DNA from 4 places in the Sphaerisporangium dianthi genome. Region 1 is predicted to be linked to each of the others. Evidence: riboswitches for the same ligand, from Rfam matches in the RefSeq annotation. Region 1 holds a riboswitch; each other region holds the start of a gene.
The links. A riboswitch is a leader RNA that binds a small molecule or an ion and turns the genes downstream of it on or off. The one in region 1 is predicted to bind cyclic di-AMP.
Positions count from the first base shown of each region.

Region 2: another riboswitch for cyclic di-AMP. It lies ahead of ACFO60_RS07495 (CHAP domain-containing protein); the one in region 1 lies ahead of ACFO60_RS23475 (C40 family peptidase).
Region 3: another riboswitch for cyclic di-AMP. It lies ahead of ACFO60_RS22435 (hypothetical protein); the one in region 1 lies ahead of ACFO60_RS23475 (C40 family peptidase).
Region 4: another riboswitch for cyclic di-AMP. It lies ahead of ACFO60_RS07860 (glycoside hydrolase family 25 protein); the one in region 1 lies ahead of ACFO60_RS23475 (C40 family peptidase).

Region 1 is NZ_JBHSFP010000017.1:72,547-75,898, forward strand. It holds gene ACFO60_RS23475 (C40 family peptidase) at 206-1,261, opposite strand; cyclic di-AMP (ydaO/yuaA leader) riboswitch at 1,291-1,496, opposite strand; gene ACFO60_RS23480 (amino-acid N-acetyltransferase) at 1,868-2,413, shown strand; gene ACFO60_RS23485 (RDD family protein) at 2,529-3,352, shown strand, end outside.
Region 2 is NZ_JBHSFP010000003.1:327,649-331,000, forward strand. It holds gene ACFO60_RS07490 (ABC transporter substrate-binding protein) at 1-664, opposite strand, end outside; gene ACFO60_RS07495 (CHAP domain-containing protein) at 1,206-1,835, opposite strand; cyclic di-AMP (ydaO/yuaA leader) riboswitch at 1,901-2,052, opposite strand; gene ACFO60_RS07500 (hypothetical protein) at 2,560-3,352, shown strand, end outside.
Region 3 is NZ_JBHSFP010000016.1:52,196-55,547, forward strand. It holds gene ACFO60_RS22425 (hypothetical protein) at 278-628, opposite strand; tRNA gene ACFO60_RS22430 (tRNA-Lys) at 873-949, opposite strand; gene ACFO60_RS22435 (hypothetical protein) at 1,125-1,736, opposite strand; cyclic di-AMP (ydaO/yuaA leader) riboswitch at 2,039-2,173, opposite strand; gene ACFO60_RS22440 (OsmC family protein) at 2,836-3,234, opposite strand; gene ACFO60_RS22445 (hypothetical protein) at 3,265-3,352, opposite strand, start outside.
Region 4 is NZ_JBHSFP010000004.1:3,807-7,158, forward strand. It holds gene ACFO60_RS07855 (CehA/McbA family metallohydrolase) at 1-614, opposite strand, end outside; gene ACFO60_RS07860 (glycoside hydrolase family 25 protein) at 983-1,753, opposite strand; cyclic di-AMP (ydaO/yuaA leader) riboswitch at 1,766-1,911, opposite strand; gene ACFO60_RS07865 (substrate-binding domain-containing protein) at 2,054-2,335, shown strand; gene ACFO60_RS07870 (PP2C family protein-serine/threonine phosphatase) at 2,635-3,352, shown strand, end outside.

The sequences.
Region 1 (3,352 bases):
GCGGCGCCGATTCATCCGGCCCGGGTGGCAGGCGGCGCCACCACCTCCGACCCGGGCGGCGCGGCGGCGCCGCCCGTCCGCCGCGTGCGCATCGCCCGCACGCGGCATCCGGCATGCGCCCGGTACGCCGTCCCGGCTCGGGGCCGCGGTCCGGCGCAGGTCCGCGGTCCGGCTCAGGCCCGCGGCCCGGCCGCGACCTGGCGCACTAGTCGGCGATGCGCACTCCACCCGCGAACGGGCGGTTGCCCAATGGGACCACCCGGACGACGTCACCGGTGCGCGGGGCGTGCACCATCATGCCGCCGCCGATGTAGATGCCGACGTGGTGCAGGTCGTTGTAGAAGAAGACCAGGTCGCCGGGGCGCAGTTCCTCCCGGGACACGTGCGTGCCCGCGGTCCACTGGTCGCCGGTGTAGTGCGGCAGGCTGATGCCGACCTTCTGGTAGGCCCACATGACCAGGCCGGAGCAGTCGAAGGTGCGCGGCCCCGCCGCGCCCCAGACGTACGGCTTGAGCTGCTGGGTCAGCGCCCACTTGGCGGCCTGGGCCGCCTTGCCCTCGCCCGGGATCGGAATGTCGATCTTCGTGGCCCTGCCGAACGTCTGGCCCGCCTGGGACAGCGCGCGCTTGAACAGGCTGCTCTCGGTCCTGGCGACCAGGCCGCGGATCTTGTCGCGGTGCGAGGCGAGGTCGGTGACGAGCTTCTTCACCTCGGCCTCGCGGGCCTTGGCGCCGGCCTTGGCGCGCTCGGCGTTCGCCATCGCCTTGCTGATCTGGGCGACCTCCTCACCCTGCTGCAACTGCAGGGCATAGGTCGTGGCCACGCGGTCGAGGTAGGCGTCGGGGTCGGCGGTCATGGCCAGGTTGAAAGGCGAGCCGAGACCGCCCGTCATGTAGGCGTCCTGGGCGTACATGCCGGCCTTGGCGCGCTTGGCCTCGAGGTCGGCCTCGCTCTTGACGAGGGTCTTCTTGGCCAGTTCGGCCGACCGCTGCGCCTGCTTGAGCCGTTCCTTCTGGCCGTTGTACTGCTCGGTGAGCGACTCGATCTGGTTGTAGAGGTGCTCGACCTGGTTCTTGAGATCGTTGAGGCTGGGCTTGGGCTCGGCCGTCGCGGCCACCAGGGGCGAGCCGAACGTGAGCGCCATCAGCGCCGTGGTGACCAGCGCGATGCGGCGTGGAAGGCGCCAGGACGCCGTCGGGGCGCCGCCGAACCGGGCACGGAGGCCGCGTTCTCGTGCGCGGGCGTGTCTTCCCGCGCTCATTCCAGGCGTGCGCCTAGGCTGCACCAACAAGCTCCTTCCCAAGGCCGCCTACCGGGTTAGCTGACGGGTTCGGGCCGGAGCAGCCCTACCGAGAACGTGACCATGGAGGATCGCGATGCCTCCTTCTCGGATTCACCCCAGGGGTGGTGGGGGCGCGGGGGTTTCCCCGTCTCCCACCTTTGGGTCCCCGGTTTCCCGCCGCTCGGACGAGGTGGGAATTAGGCGGTGCGGCCACCGCGGAGCGATGACCGACATTGACGCTGGACACTAGTGCAGTCCTGGTTCCTGCTCAACCAGAACTGCGAATTCTGTTGAGGTTGCACAACCGGGGTATCACGGAGAGATCACACGCGTGAGCGCCGCGCACCCGCGCCGAGCTGCGGTTACCCGGTGTCCGAGCGCTGATGCCACGGAAATCCGCAGGTCCGGGACCTTGTCGTGTCGCGCGTCGCCGGACCGCCCGGCCGCGCACACCCACTGCGCCCGAAGGGTGACGCTGTGCGATCCCGGCGCAGAGTTGCCAGGTGTTTCGGACAGACCGATATGGCGGAGCGGTGGCGGCGGCGTGCGGTGGCGTCCGCGGGAGGGCCGATACGCTGGCCCCTCATGGAGCAGGCAGCGCAGCGCGTACCGGCCGCAGGCGTGTCCGTCGTGAGGCGGGCCCGCACCTCCGACGTCCGGGTGATCCGGCGACTGGTCGACACCTACTCCGGTGACGGGCCGCGCCTTCTGCGCAAATCGACCGTGACCCTTTACGAGGACGTCCAGGAGTTCTGGGTGGCCGAGCGTGACGGCGCGGTGGTGGGCTGCGGAGCCCTCCATGTGCTCTGGGAGGACCTCGCGGAGATCCGCACGGTCGCCGTCGACGACGCCTGCCGCGGCCTGGGCGTCGGCCACATGATCGTCGCCGCGCTCATCGAGGCCGCCCGCGAACTGGAGGTCCGGCGCGTCTTCTGCCTGACCTTCGAGGTCGCGTTCTTCGCCAGGCACGGTTTCGTCCCGATCCAGGGGACGCCGGTGTCCCCGGAGGTCTACGCCGAGTTGCTGGACTCCTATGACGAGGGCGTCGCCGAGTTCCTCGACCTGGAGCACGTCAAGCCGAACACTCTCGGTAACACGCGCATGTTGCTGCACCTGAGTCCGCGATCTTGACCCTCCCGGTGACGGAATGGAAAGGTGACTGTTGATGCCGCTGTCGCTACCTTGGCAACATCACGGCATGTGCGCCTGACAGAGGACACGTGCGAAGCCGAAGTGAGGTGACACGGTGAGCACCGGACAGCCGCCGTACCCACGCGATGAGCCGGACGACGGTCATTCGTCCTCCGGCTCTCCGCAATATGGGCAGCAGAACCCCCCGGGCATCGATCCGGAGGTGACCGTCGTCCACCGTCCCCAGCCCACCTCCGAGCACGCGGCCCAGCCCCAGCAGGGCTACGGCCAGCAGGGGGCCTACGGGCAGCAGGCAGGGACGGGCTCTTACGGGCAGCCGGGCTCCTACGGTCAGCAGGGCGGGACCGGAGCGTACGGCCAGCCGTCCTATCCTCAGCAGTCCCAGGGGCAGGGCTACGGGCAGCAGCAGTACGGCCAGCAAGGGCAGCAGTCGTACGGCCAGCAGCAGGGGCAGTACGGCCAGCAGCCGCAGTACGGTCAGTACGGGCAGCAGGAGGCCCAGCAGGGCTACGGCCAGCAGGCGGCGCAGCCGCCCTACGGTCAGCAGCAGGGCGCGTACGGCCAGCAGGGCGGCGGCTATGGCCAGCAGCCCTACGGCCAGCAGGGCCAGGCGTACGGCCAGCAGCAGCCCTACGGCCAGCAGGAGGCCCAGCAGGGCTACGGCCAGCAGGCCCAGTACGGCCAGCAGGAGGCCCAGCAGGCGCAGTACGGCCAGCACGCACAGTACGGCCAGCAGGAGGCCCAGCAGGGCTACGGGCAGCAGCAGGGGCAGTACGGCCAGCAGGCGCAGTACGGTCAGCAGGCCGGCTACGACCAGCAGGCCGGCCAGTACGGCCAGGCCCAGTACGCGCAGCAGGCGCCTCCCTATGGGGCCGGCTACGGCCAGCAGGGCTACGGCCAGCCGCAGTACGGCCAGCA
Region 2 (3,352 bases), on a different contig from region 1:
TGACGTTGCCGTTCTTCGCGGCCTCCTGCGCCAGCACCACGTTGTAGATGGTGTTGATGCTGTCGACGAACTTGGCGTCCTTCACCTTGGCCTGGAAGTCCTGCCCGGCCTTGATGAAGTTGTCCCAGCCGCCGCTCCAGAGCTTGCCGACCTCTTCGCGGTCGGTGGGCAGGCCGGCCTTCTTGAACAGGTCGGAGCGGTAGCAGATGCTCATGCCGCCGACGTCGGTGCCGAGAGCGAACAGCTTGCCCTCGGTGTTGACGCCGTTCTCCCACTTCCAGGCGGGGAAGTCGGCCTGGCGGCTCTGCAGGCCGTACTGGCCGAGGTCGGCGAAGAACTGCGGACGGGCCTTGGCCAGACCCATGCCGCCCTCGTCGATGCCGACCACGTCACCGGCGCCGGTCCCCGACTGCAGCCACTGCAGCATCTGGGGCCAGTAGACGTTCTCGAAGCTGTCGGTCAGGTTGTTGTACTTGACCTGAACGTTGGGGTGCTCGCTGTTCCACTTCTCAACGGCGGCCTTGTAGCCGAAGTTGGTGCCGCCACCGAAGGTCTGCAGCGTAAGGGTGATCTTCTCGGCGGGCGCGGCCGAGGACGAGCCGCCGGCGGCGCCGCCGGTGTCGCCGGAGGAGCAAGCGGTGGTGATGCCAAGCGCGGCCGTCATCACCGATGCGACCGCGAGTAGCCTCCCGCGGCGCATTTTCTTCATCATTTTCCGGACCCCTCTCAGGTGGTTGCCCGATCATTGGGAGGTGCATCGAGGGCCGGCCCCGACAGTCGGGCCCACGATGTGCTGGATCCCTCAAGTCGTGATCTCGCGGGGGTGAACCTGCGAGCGATATTTGGGAGCGCTCCCACGAAGGGTCCCCGACAGGCAATGCTGGCGTCAATATGCTGAAACCTAACTGTTACTCCTGGGGCGATTAGGAGCTCGAAAACCGTCGACGCACTCCCATATACCCCTTTGGCAGCATTGGGAGCGCTCCCATCGCATGCGGCACAGTCGGGCGCAAATCATCCATGCGCCACGGGCGGAGGCGTCCGAGGGCCTCCGGAGGCCCGGCCCGGACCGTGCGGGAGCCGGACGGGCGCCGGCGCCGCAGGGCCGGCGGAGAGGACCGGCCGTGCGGCGTCGGCGGGGCGCCCTCTTGCGGGGAGGCGGCGAGGACGCCATGGGATGAGGCACCGGAGGGGGGAGAAGAGGCTTAGGCGGCGTAGCTGGGGTAGCCGTATCCCACGATCTGCGAGGCCGGCCGGGTGCGGATCTCGACCTTGCCGCCGTCGGTGTTCCCCTCGACGGTCTTGATGGTGCCGTCGCCGTTGTCCTTGATGACGAAGCCGACGTGCTCGATGTCGTCGAAGCTCTTGCCGCCGTTGAAGGAGAAGAACACCACGGCGCCGGGCTTCGGGGTGGTGCCCCAGCGGTCGTGGCCGGCGAACCACTTGGCGTGGGCGACGGTGTAGGCGTCGGTGCCGACGGTGTCCTGCAGGCCGAGCTGGGTGCCGACCCAGGAGACGAACATGTCGCACCAGGCGGCGTCGGCGTACCCGGCGATCGTGCCGGTGTCGCGGGCCACCGTCTCTTTGGCGCGCGGGGAGCTCATGTACCAGGCGTGGAACTTGGTGCCGCCGCCCGAGCCGTTCTCGGAGATGCCGACCTGCTTCTCCGCCAGTGCCAGCAGCTGCTCGGCGGAGACCTGCCGGGACGGCATCTTCGCCGTCTTGGCCGCCTCTTCGCGCGCGGCGGCGATGACGTTGTCCTTGGCGGGAGAGGTGTCGGCGTGCGCGGCGAGCGCGGTGCCGGTGACGACCTGGGCGAGCACCAGGCTGCCCAACGTGAAAGCCTTCAGCTGATTCTTCGGGGCATCCAGAAGCCGATGTGTGAACATGGACAAGCTGAAACTCCTTCGTCCAGCCGCCTACCGGGTTAGCTGACGGGTTCGGGCGTGAAGGTTCGCCCTACGGTCGCGTCCGTGGGCGGGCGCGATCGATTCACCCCAAGGGAGGTGGGTCCCCGGCTCCGCGTGGGAGCGGACTCGGCGGTGGCGCGTGACGGCGGGAGAGGGCTCTCCGCAGAGGACCGGCCGCGCCGGGCAATCTCATCGGCACGGGGTTTTCGCCCTGATGGGCGGTTCCCTTGCCGGGATTCCTACGAGAGTAATACATCGGACAAACATGATGCAAGTAGGACAAATCTCTTAAGGCTGTCCGGGCTTGCGGTGGCAAAAAGGCGCGCACCGGCCGGGCGCCTGACATGGTCGCGTGGTTGACCTGCGGCGACATGGGTAGGGTACCGCGGTCGTCGCTCCGGGCTCCCGGTGCCGGGCCCCGCTGGGGCGGCGCTGCGCGAGTGATACTTGAAACGCCCGTGCCCTTGCGTGTCAAATGGGGCGAAAGTTACGGGCGTGACGCGGGCGGCGAGGCACGCGACCGGACAACGGCCCGGCCGTCGTCGGCCGCCGTTCATCGTCTGTTCCCTCCTTCGTAGGGTCGCCGGGCTAGGTTGCATGCGTCGTGAACGTGTCAATGCCCGGCGTGGAGAGGAACGGTCGAAGCCGCGTGCGGGAGCAGGGGTCGGCCGTCGCCTGGGTGGAGTCTCCCCTCCAGTTGCTGTGCGCGGTCGAGGCGCGGCACGCCGGCGTGATCGGGCCTGACACGCGCGTGGTGACCCGTGGCAGGCTGCCGGGCCTGGGCGTGACCCGGGCCGAGCTGGACGCGCTCGACCTTCCCCCCGGACTGCGCATCGAGGCCGCCGAAGCGGGCATGCCCCGCCCAGGGCGGCACGCCGCCTGGGTGCTCGGCGACGCCTTCTCCGGCAGGCTCCAGCTCACGTCGCTGACCGCCTTTCCCTCGCGCATGGTCCTCGTCGACGACGGCCTGGCCACGATCCGCCTGCTCGAACTGCTGACCGCCGGCCTCGGTGCCCCGCTGCTGCGCGCCCGCGCCGAGGCGAGGCCGACCCGGCGGGCCCTCGGCGTCGCGGCGGGGATCCGCCTGCGCGCGGCGGCCAGGGCGGGACGGCTCACCGTGTTCACCGCGCTGCCCGTCCCCGCCGGGCTGGCCGCCGCCGTGCGCGGGCTCGGCGCCGAGCTGATCACCCACGATTTCGCCTGGCTGCGCTCCCAGCCCGCGCGCTCCCATCCGCGCCCGCCCGAGAGCACCGTGGTCCTCGGCACCTCCCTGGTGCGCAACGGGCTGATCCACCGCGACCGCTACCTCGCCTGGCTCTTCGCCCTCGAAGGGCCGCTGGCCTACTACCCGCACCGCCGCGAGGACCCGGGCGACCTCGCGGCCGTCCGCGACCACCCGGGCGTCACCGTGTACGACGCCGGGGTCCCGGTCGAGATGACCC
Region 3 (3,352 bases), on a different contig from region 1:
AGGAGGTGAACCCCTGAGGCGACTCGTTCAGAATCTGCCCACCCGAGATCTCTCCAGGGCCCCAACCCGACAAACGAGGATAAGGACGTCTTGGGGCGCATTTAACATCTTATTATGACAATGCGGGCAGTATTTCCCGATATGCCCGAATCGTCGGAAGAGGACCGGCGCCTGCGGGCGTCCCTCGCCCGCCGCACGCCGCACCCGGCCGCGCCGACGCCCCGCGCGCCATGGACGCCCGGCACGCCCAGGGCGTCCCGCGCGCGGGGACACCGGGTCACATCAACTCGTCGAGCATGTCCTTCAGGTGGTCGGCCGCCTTCTCGATGTCGTCGTAGTCCCTCTGCGCCGCCCGCATCTTCACCGCGATGACACCGCACCGGTGGGCCTTCTTGAAGTCCCCGAAGGGGAACTTGTACCGGCCCTTGTTCGACTCGTCCTGCTCGTCGTCCACGCCCAGATGCCACTTGGCGTACTCGTCCATGCCGTGCTTCTCGATAAACGCGTTCTCCTGGTCGGTCGACGGCTGGTGCTCGCTCCAGTCGCCCATCTCGTCAAGCTTGAACTGCTTGTCCTTCGCCAGGCTCTTCGCGTGGTCGTACGCCTTCTTGTTCAGCTTCACCGTCATGGCTCTCTCCGCTCTCCGGTCCGCGGCGCCCGCCCTCACGGCGCGGGCCGCCGTCTTCCCGGGTCTGCTACCCACCGATCGCGGAGGCAGTGACGTTCCGGGCTCGGGCCTCGGCGGCGCCCTCATGCGCACGCGGTGGGGGACCTTGCCGCGCACGTGGTCGCAGGGCCCATGCGGCGAGGGCCGGAAATGACTGTGGGCACCCTCCCCGTAGGGAGGATGCCCAGGTCATCGGTGTTGACCGTGGTGCGCCGCCAGGGACTCGAACCCCGGACCCGCTGATTAAGAGTCAGCTGCTCTAACCAACTGAGCTAGCGGCGCATCAACTACGGCGACTTTAGCAGTCCCGGCGAAGCTACGCACATCGGCGGGAGGTCGGCGTGCCGGTACCAGGGGGAAGCACCGGCACGCCCATTCCCCGGGGAGGCGCCGGAGCACAGGGCTCCGGCCGGCCTGGATGTGCGCCGAGGGGACAAGCTGTGGATCAAGCTGAGGATCAGGGGGCGGAGACGAGCGCCAGGGTGGGCTCGGCGGGGTCGCGGTCGTAGACGCCCCAGGCTCCGTCGGAGAACGGGACCGGGGCGTTCTTCTTGCCCGGGCCCTTGCCCCACTTGGTGATGACGTAGTCGACCTTGATGTGGCCGGCGCCGAAGCCCGTCACCATCAGGCTGGAGTCGTTGAAGTCGCCGCCGGTCAGTTCGGCGAACGTCTTGCCGTCCATGTCGAGCATGACGCCGCTCTGGGAGGGGATGCCAGGGCCGCGGTCGCCGATGAAGAACGGCGCCTTCTTGCCGTTGTAGACCACATAGCCTTCGGTGCCGAGCGGCCAGCTCGGGCTGGCGAACAGGCCCTTCTGCATCGGCTTGCCGATGGCCGGCAGACCGGTGTCACCGGCGCGGCCGGAGGAGTCGTCCCAGAAGTAGGAGGCCTTCGTCGAGCCCTTCAACATGACCCGCTGGGTGGTGGCGGCGGCGACGCCGTCCTTGCTGCGCTCAGGCGAGCTGGCGGCGTGGGCCGTGGTCGTGCCGGCCACTGCGGTGCAGACGATCGCCGCACCGACGACGCTGCAAACCACGCGATATTTGGGGGTGTTCGTGAAAAAAGACATGGGAGGGCAGGATCTTTCATCAGAAGACAAGGGACCCGGGCTCCGAGTTCGGTCAAGAGGGTTCGGCGCCGGGAGAGGAAGCGTTCGCAGTCGCTAGTGGGGCGACAAGGGCATGGTCTACCGCTGCGCGAGCGCTTCTTACGTGGGTCGGTCGGGCAGGTGGCGTCGAGGCCACCGCGTCGCAAGGCTGCTGCGAATCGCCCGGTCGGCTGGTTACAAGCCGACTTGTGTGCCGCTTCTGACGGCAAGATCCGGGTCTAGGGTCGCCCGGAGGACGGAGTGGGGCGGTGTGTCCACTCGAGTCTCCTCTCCAATGACGTCTACCGAGTTAGCTGACGGGTTCGGGCGTGGAGTTCGCCCTACCGCTCGCGCGGATTCACCCCAAAGGACATGGGTCCCCGGTTCCCGTGGGCCGGTAGGCCCGGTGGGACTCGACGTTCGGTCGGCGGCCTTCCTGCTGAAGACCAGGTCACCGTCCGTTCTGGTAGAAGACGTTACCGGTCAAGTCAGGACAAAGCAAACGAAGTGTCTACAAAGCATTAGAAGATCTACCTATCGGGCATGAACACCAACATATCGGGCAATTCACCCCAGCGGGAGCCATCAAGGCCATACGCATGTGACTGCTGTGACTCAAGGTGAGAATGGGGCGTCACATCTCTCTTCACCCGGCCCATCGAGCCCTCTTGGGTAAAGGCCCCTCATTGGCAAAGGAAGCGGCGCCGGCACCAGCACGACAGGCATTGGGGCTTCGTACCCCGAGAGCGGGCTCGGCTCGTGCCATGAGAGCGGATGCCCGGGGGTGGGGGTGGACATGAGTCGGGGCCGGACAGTCCCCCGCCTGTCCGGCCCCGATCTCTCACGGTCCAGCGCCGATGCCTTCCCCCAAACGCATCGGGCGGTCCCGCTGTACGGACGCGGTCCCCCACCGCGTCCTTTTGGTGAAAGCTTCGCTGCGCCCTTCCGGGCGCGGGTCGCATCCCCCTTGACCTGCCTTAACACTACATACCGGGGCCTGAGGCGCTCGTCATCGCACGGTATAGATTCGGTCTAAGTCGCGGGCATGACCGGGTACGGGATGACCCGGCGGCCCGGGCGGCTAATCGGGTAGTTCGACGGTGACCTCGGTGCCCTTCTGCAGCGACCGGCTGACGGTGCAGTGCCGCTCGTGCACTCGATGCGCGACGGCGCGGAAGACCTCGTCCGCCTCGGCGTCGCCCTCGGGCAGTTCGACGTCGTAGGTGATCGTGACCGGCCCGAGCAGCGTGGGCTCGATCTTCTCCGCCTGGACCGTCATCGCCAGCCGCACGAGCCGGTGGCCGCGCTTGGCGGTGAGCGGCTCGACGGTCACGATGTTGCACCCGCCCACCGCGGCGAGCAACAGCTCTACCGGGGTGAAGACGCCTTCTTCGTCGCCGCTGCCCATGGCGACCTCGGCCCCGCGGCCGTTGCGGGCCACGAAGCCGGTCTCAGTACGCTCAACGTTCACCGATGTCATGCCTGGAGCCTAAGAGCGGGCCGGGGACCCTCAGGCGTCGGGGTGCTTGGACAGGTAGGCGAGGTACACCGGGCGCAGCGCTTCGCCGAGTTCCCCCTCGCCGGAGGCCATGGCGTCG
Region 4 (3,352 bases), on a different contig from region 1:
CAGCCCTGGCCGCCGGCGCTCCACACGCTCCATCGGCAGGGGAACCCTGCGCGCACCCGGAGCCGTGCCCGTGGGGCGAGGCGGGTCAGGCCGGACAGATCGACCCGCTCCGCGCCGGCGGTGACGCCGGTGGCGGTGTCCGTCTCGACCAGCCGTGCCCCGCCGGGGGCGACGCGGTACACCTGGCCGCCGACGCCGACCTCGGCCTCGGCCGCGCGGCCGTTGTCGATCAGCAGCGTCAGCGGGAGCGCTCCGCCGCCGGGTTCGAGCACGATGCGCGGCCGGCCGTCCAGCCGGTGGCCCGACGGCGTGAGCCGCAGCACGGCCAGTCCCTCGGGCGGTTCCTCGTCGAGCGCGTCTCTGAGCACCTCGTCGAAGTCCAGCTCGCGCACCAGGATTTCGCGCTCGGCGTCGCTGCTGTCCGGATGCTCGGCTCGCACCCGGCCCGCGGCGGCCCGGAAGAACGCCTCGTCGTCGACGAACCGCGACGGGCTCATCGACCTGACGTAGGCGATCGGGGGCTCGCCCCAGCTCATCCCGTGCTCGGCGAGCGCCTCGCGGTACCTCTCCAGCGCCTTGGCCACGGCCTCTGGAAGCATCGGATCGTCACTCATTCGGCCCTCCCGTGATCCCCGTTGTGCCGTAATGGTCACACCGGCGGAAGGCTTCCGGTCCGGAGGAACCCGAGGCGGGTGAGGTTTCTTCCCATCTCGGATCGTTTCTCTGAATAGGCGGATAAAGCACCCACAGACCGGCCTGCCGCATCAGGCCTCGGGCGGCGACCCGCCGGTGGCGGGCGAGGGCGAGAGCGACGAGTCCGGGCCGGGGCCGGCGGAGTTATCCACAGTTTCCACAGACTCGTACACAGGTTCGAATTTGATCTCTACGGTGGACTCGCCGGCGACGATCACGCCGCCGCCGGCATCATTCCGAATCCGGCGCGATCCCGCGCGAACGGGCGTCCGCCAGGCCTGCCCGCCCCTCAGCGGCGGCCGAGGGCGCGCAGCTGGCCGGGGGTCAGCGAAGAGACGTTCTGGTCGATCGGGACGTCGGTGTACTGGTGGATGGTCCAGGTCTTCCAGTCGGCGGGCGGCGTGACGTCCCCCTGCGCCCTGCCGTAGTAGGCCACCCACAGGGGGTAGGCCTGAAGGCCGTGGCCGTAGGTGTCGGCGAAGTTCCAGCCGCTGTAGAACAGCGGGGTGATGCCGGTCTTGGCCTTCACATGGGCCAGCCAGGTCTTGGCCCAGGTGTTGACATGCTCGACGGACTGACCGTCAGCCGTCTCCAGGTCCAGCACCAGCAGGTCGCCGCGCTTGCCGGGCTGGGCGTTCACCACCGACAGGAAGTGGTCGGCCTCGGCGATGGGGTCGTCGCCGGGATGGCCGTAGTGGTAGGCGCCGCGGACGATGCCCTTCTTCGCCAGTTCCTGCCAGTGGCGGGCGAAGGAGGAGTCGCGGAAGGTCAGGCCCTCGGTGGCCTTGATGATGCCGAACTGGGCCGGGCTGGCGTTCCAGTCGTGATCCGACTCGTAGGAGGAGACGTCCTGGCCGTAGGTGTGGACCGAGTCGGCGTGCGCGGCGGCGGGCGCGGCGGCGGGCGCGGCGGCGTCCGCCGGGCCGGTCAGGACGACGGTCGCCGTGGCGGCGGACGCGGCCAGGGCCACACCTGCGACGGCCGCGCGGAGGCGGTCGCCGGAGAGGCCGACGTGGTTACCGAGGGAGCGGGCGATCGAGGCAAGCCGACGAGAGGGCATGTAGAGATTGGCTCCTAGCTTCCATGCCGCTTACCGGGTCAACTGACGGGTTCAGGCGAGAAAGGCCCTGCGGGCGGGCCCTTGGGGCCGGCGCTCCGATACACCCTGGAAAGATTGGTTCCCCGGCTCCGCGAGTGCGGATTCAGCGAGCGCGTATCCTCATCGGGGCTGCTCCCCGGGCACGCGCGATCTGGGCAACGAACCGGCAACGGACCCGACAGCGCAGGCCATGGTCACGTATGCCGCTATCCACAAAGGTACACCAAACCCCATAACGGTGCAAATCAGACAAAACTCTCCTTGGGATACCGCCGCCGCCTGGGGCCCGCCTGCGGCGATGACGCGACCCACCACTCTCTGAAGGTTCCCGGCGACGTCAGCGTGGTCGGATTCGACGACCTGACGCCGGCGCGGTGGGTGCCCCCTCCGCTCACCACCGTCCGCCAGCCGCTCGGCGAGATGGGCCGGGCCGCCGCGTCCATGGTGATCGCACTCGCCGGCGGCGAACCCCTGCCGCACAGCCGCCTCATTCTGACCACCGATCTGATCGTCCGGGAGAGCACCACGGCTCCCAGCAGGTGATCTCGGCCGAGGGCGTCGCCGGCAAAGGAGTATCTACGACGGGCCGGGGTTTCGGCCGCCGCTGAGGGGTATGTGGCGCGTGCCGCGTCAGGTCGGATCCGTCCGCACGGCGCGCGCCGCCCGTCTTCCTGGCCCGCAGGAGGATTCGGCGTTCGAATCGCGAACCGCCGGCCGGTCACCGGTCATCGGGGCGAGGGTAGTGCAAGGTCGTCGAGAGATGCGGGTGGTCCCATGTGGCCGGAAACGTGGTAGAGGCCGGAACGGCGCGAATGCTCGCCGGGATACTCGAAGCCAGTCACGTGACCGCCTTCGAGGGCGTGCCTTACCTGGTCCACGAACACGCGGGGTACGCCGGGCTGAGCGACGTGCTGATCTACCTCGTCGACCTGCAGCAGGACGTGCTGCGCCTGTGCACCGGGCGCGGCGACAATGCCGGCGAGGGCGCGGGCCCCGAGGCGGACGAGCTGCGCATCGACACGACGGCGGCGGGCCGGGCCTTCCGGGAGACGCGCATCCTGGAGCCGTCCGGCGACGACGGCGGCCCTGGTCATTACTGGGTGCCGCTGCTGGACGGCACAGAACGGCTCGGAGTGCTGCGGATATCGATCGCCGACGCCCACCACGCGTCGCAGGACGACATGCGGGCCCTGGCGTCGCTGATCGCGTTGCTGGTGGTGAGCAAGCGCTCCCACAGCGATTCCTTCGCCCGGCTGGTGCGCACCCGGCCGATGCACGTGGCCGCCGAGATGCAGTGGAACCTGATGCCGCCGCTGGCCTTCGCGTGCGAGCAGGTGGTCATCAGCGCCGCCCTGGAGCCGGCCTACGAGGTCGGCGGGGACGCCTTCGACTACGCCATCGCCGACGACAAGGTGTACCTGGCGGTATTCGACGCCATGGGCCACGACGTCTCCGCCGGGCTCACCGCCTCCCTGGCGGTCGCCGCCTGCCGCAACAACCGCCGCCAGGGCGCCGACCTGATAGAGACCGGCGAGGCGATCGAACGCACCTTGATACAGG